Regions from separate parts of the Arthrobacter sp. RT-1 genome, predicted to be linked through region 1. Evidence: riboswitches for the same ligand, from Rfam matches in the RefSeq annotation. Region 1 holds a riboswitch; each other region holds the start of a gene.
The links. Region 1 has a riboswitch for thiamine pyrophosphate ahead of thiC (phosphomethylpyrimidine synthase ThiC). Riboswitches for the same ligand answer to the same signal wherever they lie in the genome.

Region 2: linked by a shared signal. The riboswitch ahead of DXK94_RS01705 (ECF transporter S component) and the one ahead of thiC (phosphomethylpyrimidine synthase ThiC) in region 1 are both predicted to bind thiamine pyrophosphate.
Region 3: linked by a shared signal. The riboswitch ahead of thiD (bifunctional hydroxymethylpyrimidine kinase/phosphomethylpyrimidine kinase) and the one ahead of thiC (phosphomethylpyrimidine synthase ThiC) in region 1 are both predicted to bind thiamine pyrophosphate.
Region 4: linked by a shared signal. The riboswitch ahead of thiO (glycine oxidase ThiO) and the one ahead of thiC (phosphomethylpyrimidine synthase ThiC) in region 1 are both predicted to bind thiamine pyrophosphate.

The regions. Positions count from the first base shown of each region.
Region 1 covers NZ_QRGQ01000019.1:13,869-16,062, forward strand. The annotation lists gene DXK94_RS14775 (amidohydrolase family protein) at 1-955, opposite strand, end outside; TPP riboswitch at 1,032-1,139, shown strand; gene thiC (phosphomethylpyrimidine synthase ThiC) at 1,134-2,194, shown strand, end outside.
Region 2 covers NZ_QRGQ01000002.1:69,678-71,871, reverse strand. The annotation lists gene DXK94_RS01710 (ABC transporter ATP-binding protein) at 1-647, opposite strand, end outside; gene DXK94_RS01705 (ECF transporter S component) at 647-1,270, opposite strand; TPP riboswitch at 1,328-1,467, opposite strand; gene DXK94_RS01700 (heme-degrading domain-containing protein) at 1,554-2,105, shown strand; gene DXK94_RS01695 (hypothetical protein) at 2,102-2,194, shown strand, end outside.
Region 3 covers NZ_QRGQ01000024.1:269,214-271,407, reverse strand. The annotation lists gene thiD (bifunctional hydroxymethylpyrimidine kinase/phosphomethylpyrimidine kinase) at 1-1,309, opposite strand, end outside; TPP riboswitch at 1,299-1,396, opposite strand; gene DXK94_RS16945 (Rne/Rng family ribonuclease) at 1,548-2,194, opposite strand, start outside.
Region 4 covers NZ_QRGQ01000012.1:167,561-169,754, forward strand. The annotation lists gene thiO (glycine oxidase ThiO) at 1-1,203, opposite strand, end outside; TPP riboswitch at 1,196-1,314, opposite strand; gene thiE (thiamine phosphate synthase) at 1,342-2,076, shown strand; gene DXK94_RS11890 (RNB domain-containing ribonuclease) at 2,155-2,194, shown strand, end outside.

The sequences.
Region 1 (2,194 bases):
GCCACTTGCGGGCTGACCAGCAGGCTGCGTCCAGTGCAGCGGCCATGGGCAGTCCGGCCTCATGCAGGGCCAAAATCTCGTCCGCGATTCTTCCGTGGTTGATGACGCTGCCGGCGTCCGTGCCGGCGAAGATCCTCACGCCGGCCCCGTAAGCTTCCGCCACCCGCTCCATCCGCCGCTCCCACAGCGCCAGCATGTGGTCCGCGTACCGCGGAAACTTGGGCCGGGCCTGGGCGGCGATGTCCGGGAACGTCGCGATGTTGATGAGTGTGGGGACGATCGGCACTCCCTGTTCGGCGAACCGGGGAAGATGCCGGGGCAGGAGTCCGGTGGCATGCTCAATGCAGTCGATGCCGGCGTCCAGCATCTGGTCCAGGGTGTCCTCAGCGAAGCAGTGGGCGGTGACCCGGGCGCCTTCGTCATGCGCCGCCTGTACCGCGTCCCGCACGACGGCGGAGGGAAAGGACGGCGCCAGGTCGCCAATGCCGCGGTCGATCCAGTCCCCCACGAGCTTGACCCAGCCGTCGCCGTCGCGTGCCTGCTTGCGCACGGCTTCCACAAGGCCTTCCGGTTCCACCTCGTCGGCGAAACCGCGAAGATATCGGCGGGTCCGGGCAACGTGCCGTCCAGCGCGGATCAGCACCGGGAAGTCCCGGCCGCCCTGCATCCAGCGGGTGTCGGCCGGGGAGCCGGCATCCCTGACCAGCATGGTGCCGGCCGCCAGGTCTGCCCGGGCCTGGTCTTCGGCGGCAGCAGCGTCCACCGGGCCGCCGGGTCCGAGCCCGATGTGGCAGTGGGCATCCACGAAACCTGGCAGGACCCAGCCCTCCAGCACCTTGTCCGGCACCTGCTGCGGGCGTGTGAAGGTCAACAGCCCGTCAATGGACCACAGGCCCCGCCGCTCGCTGTCCGGCCCGGCAAGCACCGGGCCGCTGAATTCGATGATCTCCGGCATTGGACTCCTTTTCCCGCCAGTCAGGCTAGCACCGGCCATGTGACAAGCCCCTCCCGGAAGGCTGTGGTAGCTTTCTTCCTGACCACACGGGTGCCCCTGCAGGGGCTGAGATCGGGCTGACGCAGCCTGCGACCGTTGAACCTGTCCGGGTAATGCCGGCGAAGGAAGTGAGTATTCCTTGAATACACCCAATGAACAGTTGAACCCTGCCCTGAATCAGTCCCGCGAAGGCGTGTCCAGTGGGGCGGCGGAGGCCCAGGTCACCCAGTCCCTGACGTCGCATTCGCTTGCGTTCATCGAAGACGCAGAGTCGGGAATCCGGGTACCCGTAACGGAAATTGCCCTGGAGCCTTCCCCCAACGGGGAACCGAACGGGCCCTTCCGGACCTACCGGACGGCCGGACCGGGCAGCGATCCGGTTCGCGGCCTCAGCCCCTTCCGGTCCGAATGGATCGTGGCGCGGGGCGACACCGAAGCGTACGGCGGCAGGGAGCGGAACCTGCTCGACGACGGCCGCTCGGCTGTCCGCCGCGGCGCAGCCTCCGCCGAGTGGCAGGGGGCCCAGCCGGTGCCCCGCCGCGCCGTCGAGGGCAAGACGGTAACGCAGATGCACTACGCCAGGCAGGGCATCATCACCCCCGAGATGCGCTTCGTGGCGCTGCGCGAGAACTGCGACGTTGAGCTGGTCCGCAGTGAAATCGCGGCCGGCCGGGCCATCATTCCCAACAACATCAACCATCCCGAGTCAGAGCCGATGATCATCGGTAAGGCCTTCCTGGTCAAGATCAATGCCAATATCGGCAATTCGGCAGTCACCAGTTCCATTGCCGAGGAAGTGGACAAGCTGCAGTGGGCCACCCAGTGGGGGGCCGACACCGTGATGGACCTGTCCACCGGCGATGACATCCACACCACCCGGGAGTGGATCATCCGCAACTCCCCGGTCCCGATCGGCACCGTGCCCATCTACCAGGCATTGGAGAAGGTCAACGGGGAAGCCAATGCGCTGACCTGGGAGACTTTCCGCGACACCGTGATCGAGCAGTGCGAGCAGGGTGTGGACTACATGACCGTGCATGCCGGCGTCCTGCTCCGGTATGTTCCGCTGACCGCCAACCGGGTCACGGGCATCGTCTCGCGCGGAGGCTCCATCATGGCAGGCTGGTGCCTGGCCCACCACCAGGAAAACTTCCTGTACACGCACTTCGACGAGCTGTGTGAAATCTTCGCCAGGTACGA
Region 2 (2,194 bases), on a different contig from region 1:
ACCACCACCAGCGTTGCGCCGGTCTTGTCCAGGCACCGGGCCACGGCGTCGCGGACCTCCAGCACACCCGCCGGGTCCAGGTTGGCGGTGGGCTCATCCAAAAGGATCAGCCCGGGCCGCATCGCAAGGATGCCCGCCAGCGCGAGGCGCTGCTTTTGGCCGCCGGACAGGGCCGACGTCGGATGGTCCAGCGGCAGGTGGGACAGGCCGACGTCGTCAAGCGCCTCGTGCACGCGGGTCCAGATGGCATCACGGGGCACGGCAAGGTTTTCGGCGCCGAAGGCGACGTCGTCGCCCACGCGGGAGAGGACCACCTGTGTTTCGGGGTCCTGCTGCATCAGCCCGGCATGGCCGCGCTGCCCGCGGGGGGACGCGCCGTCGACGAGCAGCGAACCTGACTCGTCCGAATCGCCCGCCTCGCCGTCGTCGTTCGCGTCGCCCAGAACCCCGGCAAGGGCATGCAGGAGGGTGGATTTGCCGGCACCGGAAGGGCCGAGCAGGAGCACCCGCTCCCCCGGCGCGATGTCGAGGTCAAGGCCGTGGACCGCGGGCTTGGGGCGGCCGGCATGCCGCCACCCCCAGCCGCGGGCCGTGACGGCCGCCGGCCGCACAGCTCCGGGCCCGGCCTGGTGCGAAGGTGCCTGCATCAGGAGAGGACGGGCTCCGTGGCGGCCCTGCGCGAGGCGAAGGAGCTCAGCACCCCGGTCTTCGCCAGTCCCCGGGTGGCGATCCAGGACAATGCACCGGCGATGACCGCTCCGGAAATCGCGGTGAAGATGATGTAGGCCAGCTTGTCGCCGCCCGAGTAGGCGATGTTCCAGCCCCACGGCGCGAAGGAGTCATTCAGGCCGCAGAAGAGGCCCGCCGCCGCGCCGGCCAGCAGGGAAACGGGCAGGTTGAACTTTTTGTACACGAAGATGGCGAAGATGATCTCCGCGCCGAGGCCCTGGACGAAGCCGGAGAACAGCACGGAGGCGCCATACTGCGATCCCATCAGGAGCTCACCGGTGGCCGCGACGGTTTCGCAGAACAATGCCGCGCCGGGCTTGCGGATGATGAGCATGCCCAGCACCGCCGGGATCATCCAGCCGCCGGCGATCAGGCCGGTCAGGGGCGGGTAAACGGCGTTCATCGGCGCGGAAACCGCGGCCGCACCCTGGGACCAGGCCCAGAAGATGACGCCGCCGGCGATGGCGATCAGGGCTGCCACCACGATGTCCACGACGCGCCAGGACTTGCTGGTGGTCTTCTTGATTGCTGCAGTGCTCATGTGATCCTCCTGGGAAACAGGAGGGGAAAGCACGGCAAGCGGCTACTGCCGTTGCCGGACTTCGAGAACTCGACTCCCTTGCGCCGGTACTAACCGGATCAGGTTCGAGGGTCTGCGGCTGTCCGCACTCTCAGCGCCCACCTCCGGTTCCCGGCCTTTGGCCAGTGCCCGACGGCGGCGCTCCCCTGTCGTTAGGTAATGCTCTGAATGGAATGATGCTTGGGTAGAACTGCCCTGCTGGGCGGAGTCCAGTTTACACCGGGACAGGGGTAGATTGTGGGCCATGACTGCTAATCAGCCGCATGTGACCGACTTCGATCCGGACTCTGACGCCGCGCAGCCGGAAGGATCGCTGCAGGCCCTCATCGGCCGCATCGAGGGGGAGATCCATGAGCTCCAGTTCCCCGGCTTCTCCCTGGACGACTCGCTGAACCTTGGACTTCTCCTTGTGGAACTGGGGAAGGAGCGTGGCCTGCCCATCGCGATCGACATCACCAAGGGCGATCAGGTCCTGTTCCATGTGGCCCTGCCCGGCGCCACCCCGGACAACGAACACTGGATCCGGGCGAAGCAGCGCACCGCCGCCCGGTATGAGGTTCCCTCGCTGCTGGTGGGGCTTCGCGGCCGGCTCCGGGGCGGCCGGATCGAGGACCAGGGCTGGTTCGACCAAACCCTGTACGCCGCGCACGGCGGGTCCTTCCCGGTCTATGTCTCCGGTGTGGGCGCGGTGGCCACCGTCACCGTTTCCGGGCTCCCGCAGATGCAGGACCATGACCTGGTGGTGGAGGCCATGCGTGAGGTGCTGCGCCCGGCAGGGGCAGACGGCCCGGCATGACCGGCAGGGCCGCTGACAATGCCGTCCGGGCGGCACTGGACAAAGCCGAGGACGAGATGATCTTCATCGGCCCGGACCATCCCTACTAT
Region 3 (2,194 bases), on a different contig from region 1:
GTGTTTTGCCCACCTCCGCGTACAGCCAGAAGCAGGGAAGGACGGCGGCCGCGAGCACTGCATAGCTGCCCGACGCCGATGCAGCGGTCAGGTGGTCCACGTAGGACTTGGTGACCGGACCCAGTTCAGCCTGGACAGGGCGGGTGCTCAGCCAGGACCTGTGCAGCTCCGACTCCACTTCCAGGCACTGCCGCGCGGAGGCAGCCCAGAACACCTGCTCCATTTCGGTGGGTGCCAGGGCGCTTGCCCGTGCCAGGACCCGGGAGTAGCCGTTGAGGTAGATGGCGTCCTGGGCCAGGTAGTAGGCAAACTCCTTTTCGGGGAGGCTTCCGGAGGCCAGTCCACGGATGAAGTCCAGCCCGTAGATCGCTTTGAGGTCCTCGTCGGCTTCGGCCCGCAGCCGCGCCGCGAATCCTCCGGCGGGCGGGACGGGGCGCAGGTGGTGGAAATGGTGGACCGGCCCGTTCCCTGTTCCCACGTCCAGGCGGCCGGAGGCTTCCAACGCGCCTGCCAGCCAGGGCTTCACTTCCCGCAGCGATGCCTCCCAGTCCCCCAGCCGCGCCTGCACAGTCGCCATTGCGGAGGAGAGCGAACAGCCGGTGCCGTGACTGTTGGGGGTGGCCACCCGCTCCCCCGGCACCTGGATGACTTCTGCTCCCAGCAATCCGTTCATGTTGACCAGCGCGTCCGGGCATTCGGCCCCGGCCAGGTGGCCTCCCTTCACCAGCACGGTGGTCCCGGTGGCTGCCGCCAGGCGCTTCCCCTGATCGAGCGCGCCTTCCCAGGAATCCTGCAGGCTTTCGCCCACCAGCATGGCGAGCTCGGCCAGGTTGGGCGTGAGGAGATGGGCGAGCGGCAGCAGGTCGCGGAGCGCGGCCTCGGCTGATTCCTGCAGCAGCCGGTCGCCACTGGTGGCGACCATCACCGGGTCGAGGACCACGACGGCGGGGCGCACCTTTTCGAGCCATACCCGGACCGCCCCGATGACGGCGGCGTCCCCCAGCATGCCGATTTTCACGGCGTCGATGGTGATGTCGTCACTGATGGCGTCCAGCTGGCTGGCCAGGAAGGAAGCCGGCGGGACGTGGACAGCTTCCACGCCGCGGGTGTTCTGTGCGGTGAGGGCTGTGATGGCGGCCATGCCGTACCCGCCGTGCGCGGCAATACTTTTGAGGTCCGCCTGGATGCCTGCTCCACCGGAGGGGTCCGAACCCGCAATGGACAGGACACGGGGCAGGTCCCGGCCGGAATCCGGCAGGACAGGAGTGGACTGGAGAGCTTCCGCGGGCAGTGCAAGAGTCGAAGACAAGAGACATCCCTTCGCCGGTACTAGCCGGACAGGTTCAACGGGTGTGGATCTCAGCCGGCCCTTCGCGCGGCACCCCGTGTCGGTTCCCCAGCCTAGCCGTTTTGCCGCCGCCGCACCGAAGGTGACGTGCCGCTGCTGTTGGCACCTGATCCGGGCCGAAACACTGTTAACGCCGGACGCCCGGAACCGGCCGTGAGGGCGGTTCCGGGCATCCGGGTTTTTGTTGTGCTGCCTGCGGTCAGAGCTCGGAAGCAGGAACTCCCACACCGAGGATGATCGGAGCCTCGGCCTGCTTGGCGCCTGCAGTGTCCGCACCGGAGGCGGCAGCCGGTTCCGGCGCCTTCGCGGCATGCGAGTGGCCTGCACTGGCTGCCGGGACGCTCTCGTGGTGCTGGACGGACGTCTCGTTGGCAGCCCCCTGGGCACGGCTGGCGCTGCGGTTGCGCCGTGGCCTCCGCTGCCGTGACTGCTCCAGGGTGTGGTCCGACCAGTCCTTTTCAACGGTTGCGGCGGCGGACGGCTGCCCGGACTTGGCCGGTTCCGAAACTGCCGGTGCCGGAGCTGCCGGTGCCGAAGCTGCCGGTGCCGAAACCGCAGCTTCCGGCTGTTCTGCCGGAGCCTCGGCAGCCGGAGCGGGCTCACCGAGGTGCGCAAAGGCTTCAGCGAGCCGGTCCAGGGTGAGGGCAGGCTGCGGCTGCTGTTCTTCCGCGTGCTCGACGAAGGGCAGGGCAACCTTCTCGCCGCCGAACGTCAGGACAGCGGCGGGACGGGAGGAGGCATCGGCGTCGTGCTTGTCCGCCTCGACTGGCGCTGCCTGCTGGGCCGGCTGTGCCTGGCGGGCAGCCGCAACCTCATCGTCGTGCAGGTGGGCCGCGTGGGCTGCTG
Region 4 (2,194 bases), on a different contig from region 1:
CAGGAGGACGCCGTGCCGGAAGAATCCGGTGGCAATGATCAGTCCCGCAACGTGTGCGGATTCCCCGGTTGCCGGATCGCCGGCCAGCGGCACCCGGCCCAGCAGCGGGGCGTTGTCCGGGGTGCCGGGCCGCGCCCGTGCCGTGCATTCCAGCAGCTCGAGTTCGGCGACGGCGGGCACCAGGACCTGGGCGTCGCGGAGGAGCTGGTAGACCCCGCCTGCCGATACGGCGCCCGCTGTAGCGCGGGCACCGGCCGCCGGTGCGTTATGTGTCGCGGCAAGGGCGTCCTCACGCTGGGTGGCTCCGATCACTACCGTCCCGTCCTGCCGCGGGACGATATACACGGGGACGCCGTGGACCAGCCCGCGGACGGTTGAGGTTACGAGCGGCTGGAGCTGCCGGGGCACTGCCAGGCGCAGGATATCCCCATACACCGGCCGCAGCGCGAGCTGCAGGCCGTCGGGCAGGCCCGCCAGGGCTGCGGCATCCAGGCCGTTGGCAACGATCGTTTCGCGGGCCAGGACCGTGCCGCCGCCTGCGAGCAGGGCCCCGGCCACTGCCCCGTCCGCCCAGACCAGCCCGGCGGCCCGGTCCGGCACGGCGTAGCCGTCGATGGCCCCCGCCACGTCTGTTCCATTACTTTCGACGGCGGAGCCATGCGCGGCGAGCGCGCGCCGCAGGCAGGACACCAGGCGCCGGGGATCCACCTGGTGGTCCGCGGGAGTGTCCAGTGCGCAGGCGATGGCAGGGCTGAGCAGCGGTTCCCGGCGTCGGGCCTCCCTGACAGTCAACGGCTCCACGGACAGGCCGCTGGCCTGCTGCACCCCGCGCAAATCCATCAGGGCGCGGCGGTCGGCAGCATCGGCACCCACGGCGAGCGTCGGCGTCGTGAGGTACCCGGGACTTTCGCCGGAAGCGGCGGCCAGTTCCGCGGCAAAGCCCGGCCACCGGGCGGAGGAGGCAAGCATGAGCTCCAGGAGGTCCTCCTCCTGATAGTGCAGCTCGCTCACCGGGGCCAGCATTCCGGCGGCCGCCCAGCTGGCCCCGGCTCCGGGCGCGTCATCGATCAGCACGACAGACCGGCCGGAACGCCTCGCCTCCCAGGCGATGGCATGCCCAACCACTCCGCCGCCGATAACGGCCACGTCGGCACGGATGGTGCCGGAGGGAGCCCCGGGCGGGACAACGTTTGGGGTGCTCATGTGTCTCCTTCCCTACGCCGGCATTAACCGGATCAGGTCAAGCGGTCGGCTCTGACGCCCTCTCAGCCCGGCGCTTTATGACAGCTGCCGCGGGCTCCCGCAGTACGAGGCCAGTGTAGAGGAACTAGGCTTGCAGCCATGAATGTGTCCCAGTCCCCTGCCCCCGCTGCCGCAGTCCCCGCCGCCGATGCCTTTACCCATGCCGAAGGTACTGCCGGCCTGAACAGCGCCCGCCTTTACCTCTGCACGGATGCCCGCCGGGACCGCGGGGACTTCGGGCAGTTCGTGGATGCTGCCTTTGCCGGCGGCGTGGACATCATCCAGTTGCGGGACAAGGCCATCGAGGCGGCCGAGGAGCTGGAGCTGCTGGCGGTTTTGAAGGAAGCGGCGCAGCGCCATGGCCGGCTGTGGGCTGTGAATGACCGGGCGGACATCGCCGTGTTGTCCGGTGCGCCGGTGTTCCACATCGGTCAGAAGGACCTTCCGTTGGATGCAGCCCGCACCCTGCTCAACGGCAACGCCGCCATCGGGCTCTCCAGCCATGCCCCGGGGCAGGTGGACGCCGCCCTCGCTGCCGCAGCCGGACCGTCCGCGCTTGACTACTTCTGCGTCGGACCGGTCTGGGCCACGCCCACCAAACCCGGCAGGGCCGCCGTCGGGCTGGACCTGGTGAAGTACGCCGCCGAAGCCTCAGCCGAGGCCGGGAGCGGGGTGCCCTGGTTTGCCATCGGCGGCATCGACCACTCCAATGTGGACCAGGTTGTGGAAGCAGGAGCGAGCCGGATCGTTGTGGTGCGTGCCATCACGGAAGCCGATGACCCTGCCGCCGCTGCCGCCGCCCTTCTCGCTGCCTTGGACGGGGCCACACCCTAAAGCCGCCGCAACACGGCGCAGCCCCGTGCGGCGTCAGTGCCATGCAAAATCGGGGTTCTTCGGGCTAGGCTGATTTTCGTGTCACATCATCGGCTGGCTCCCAACGTCCACGAACACA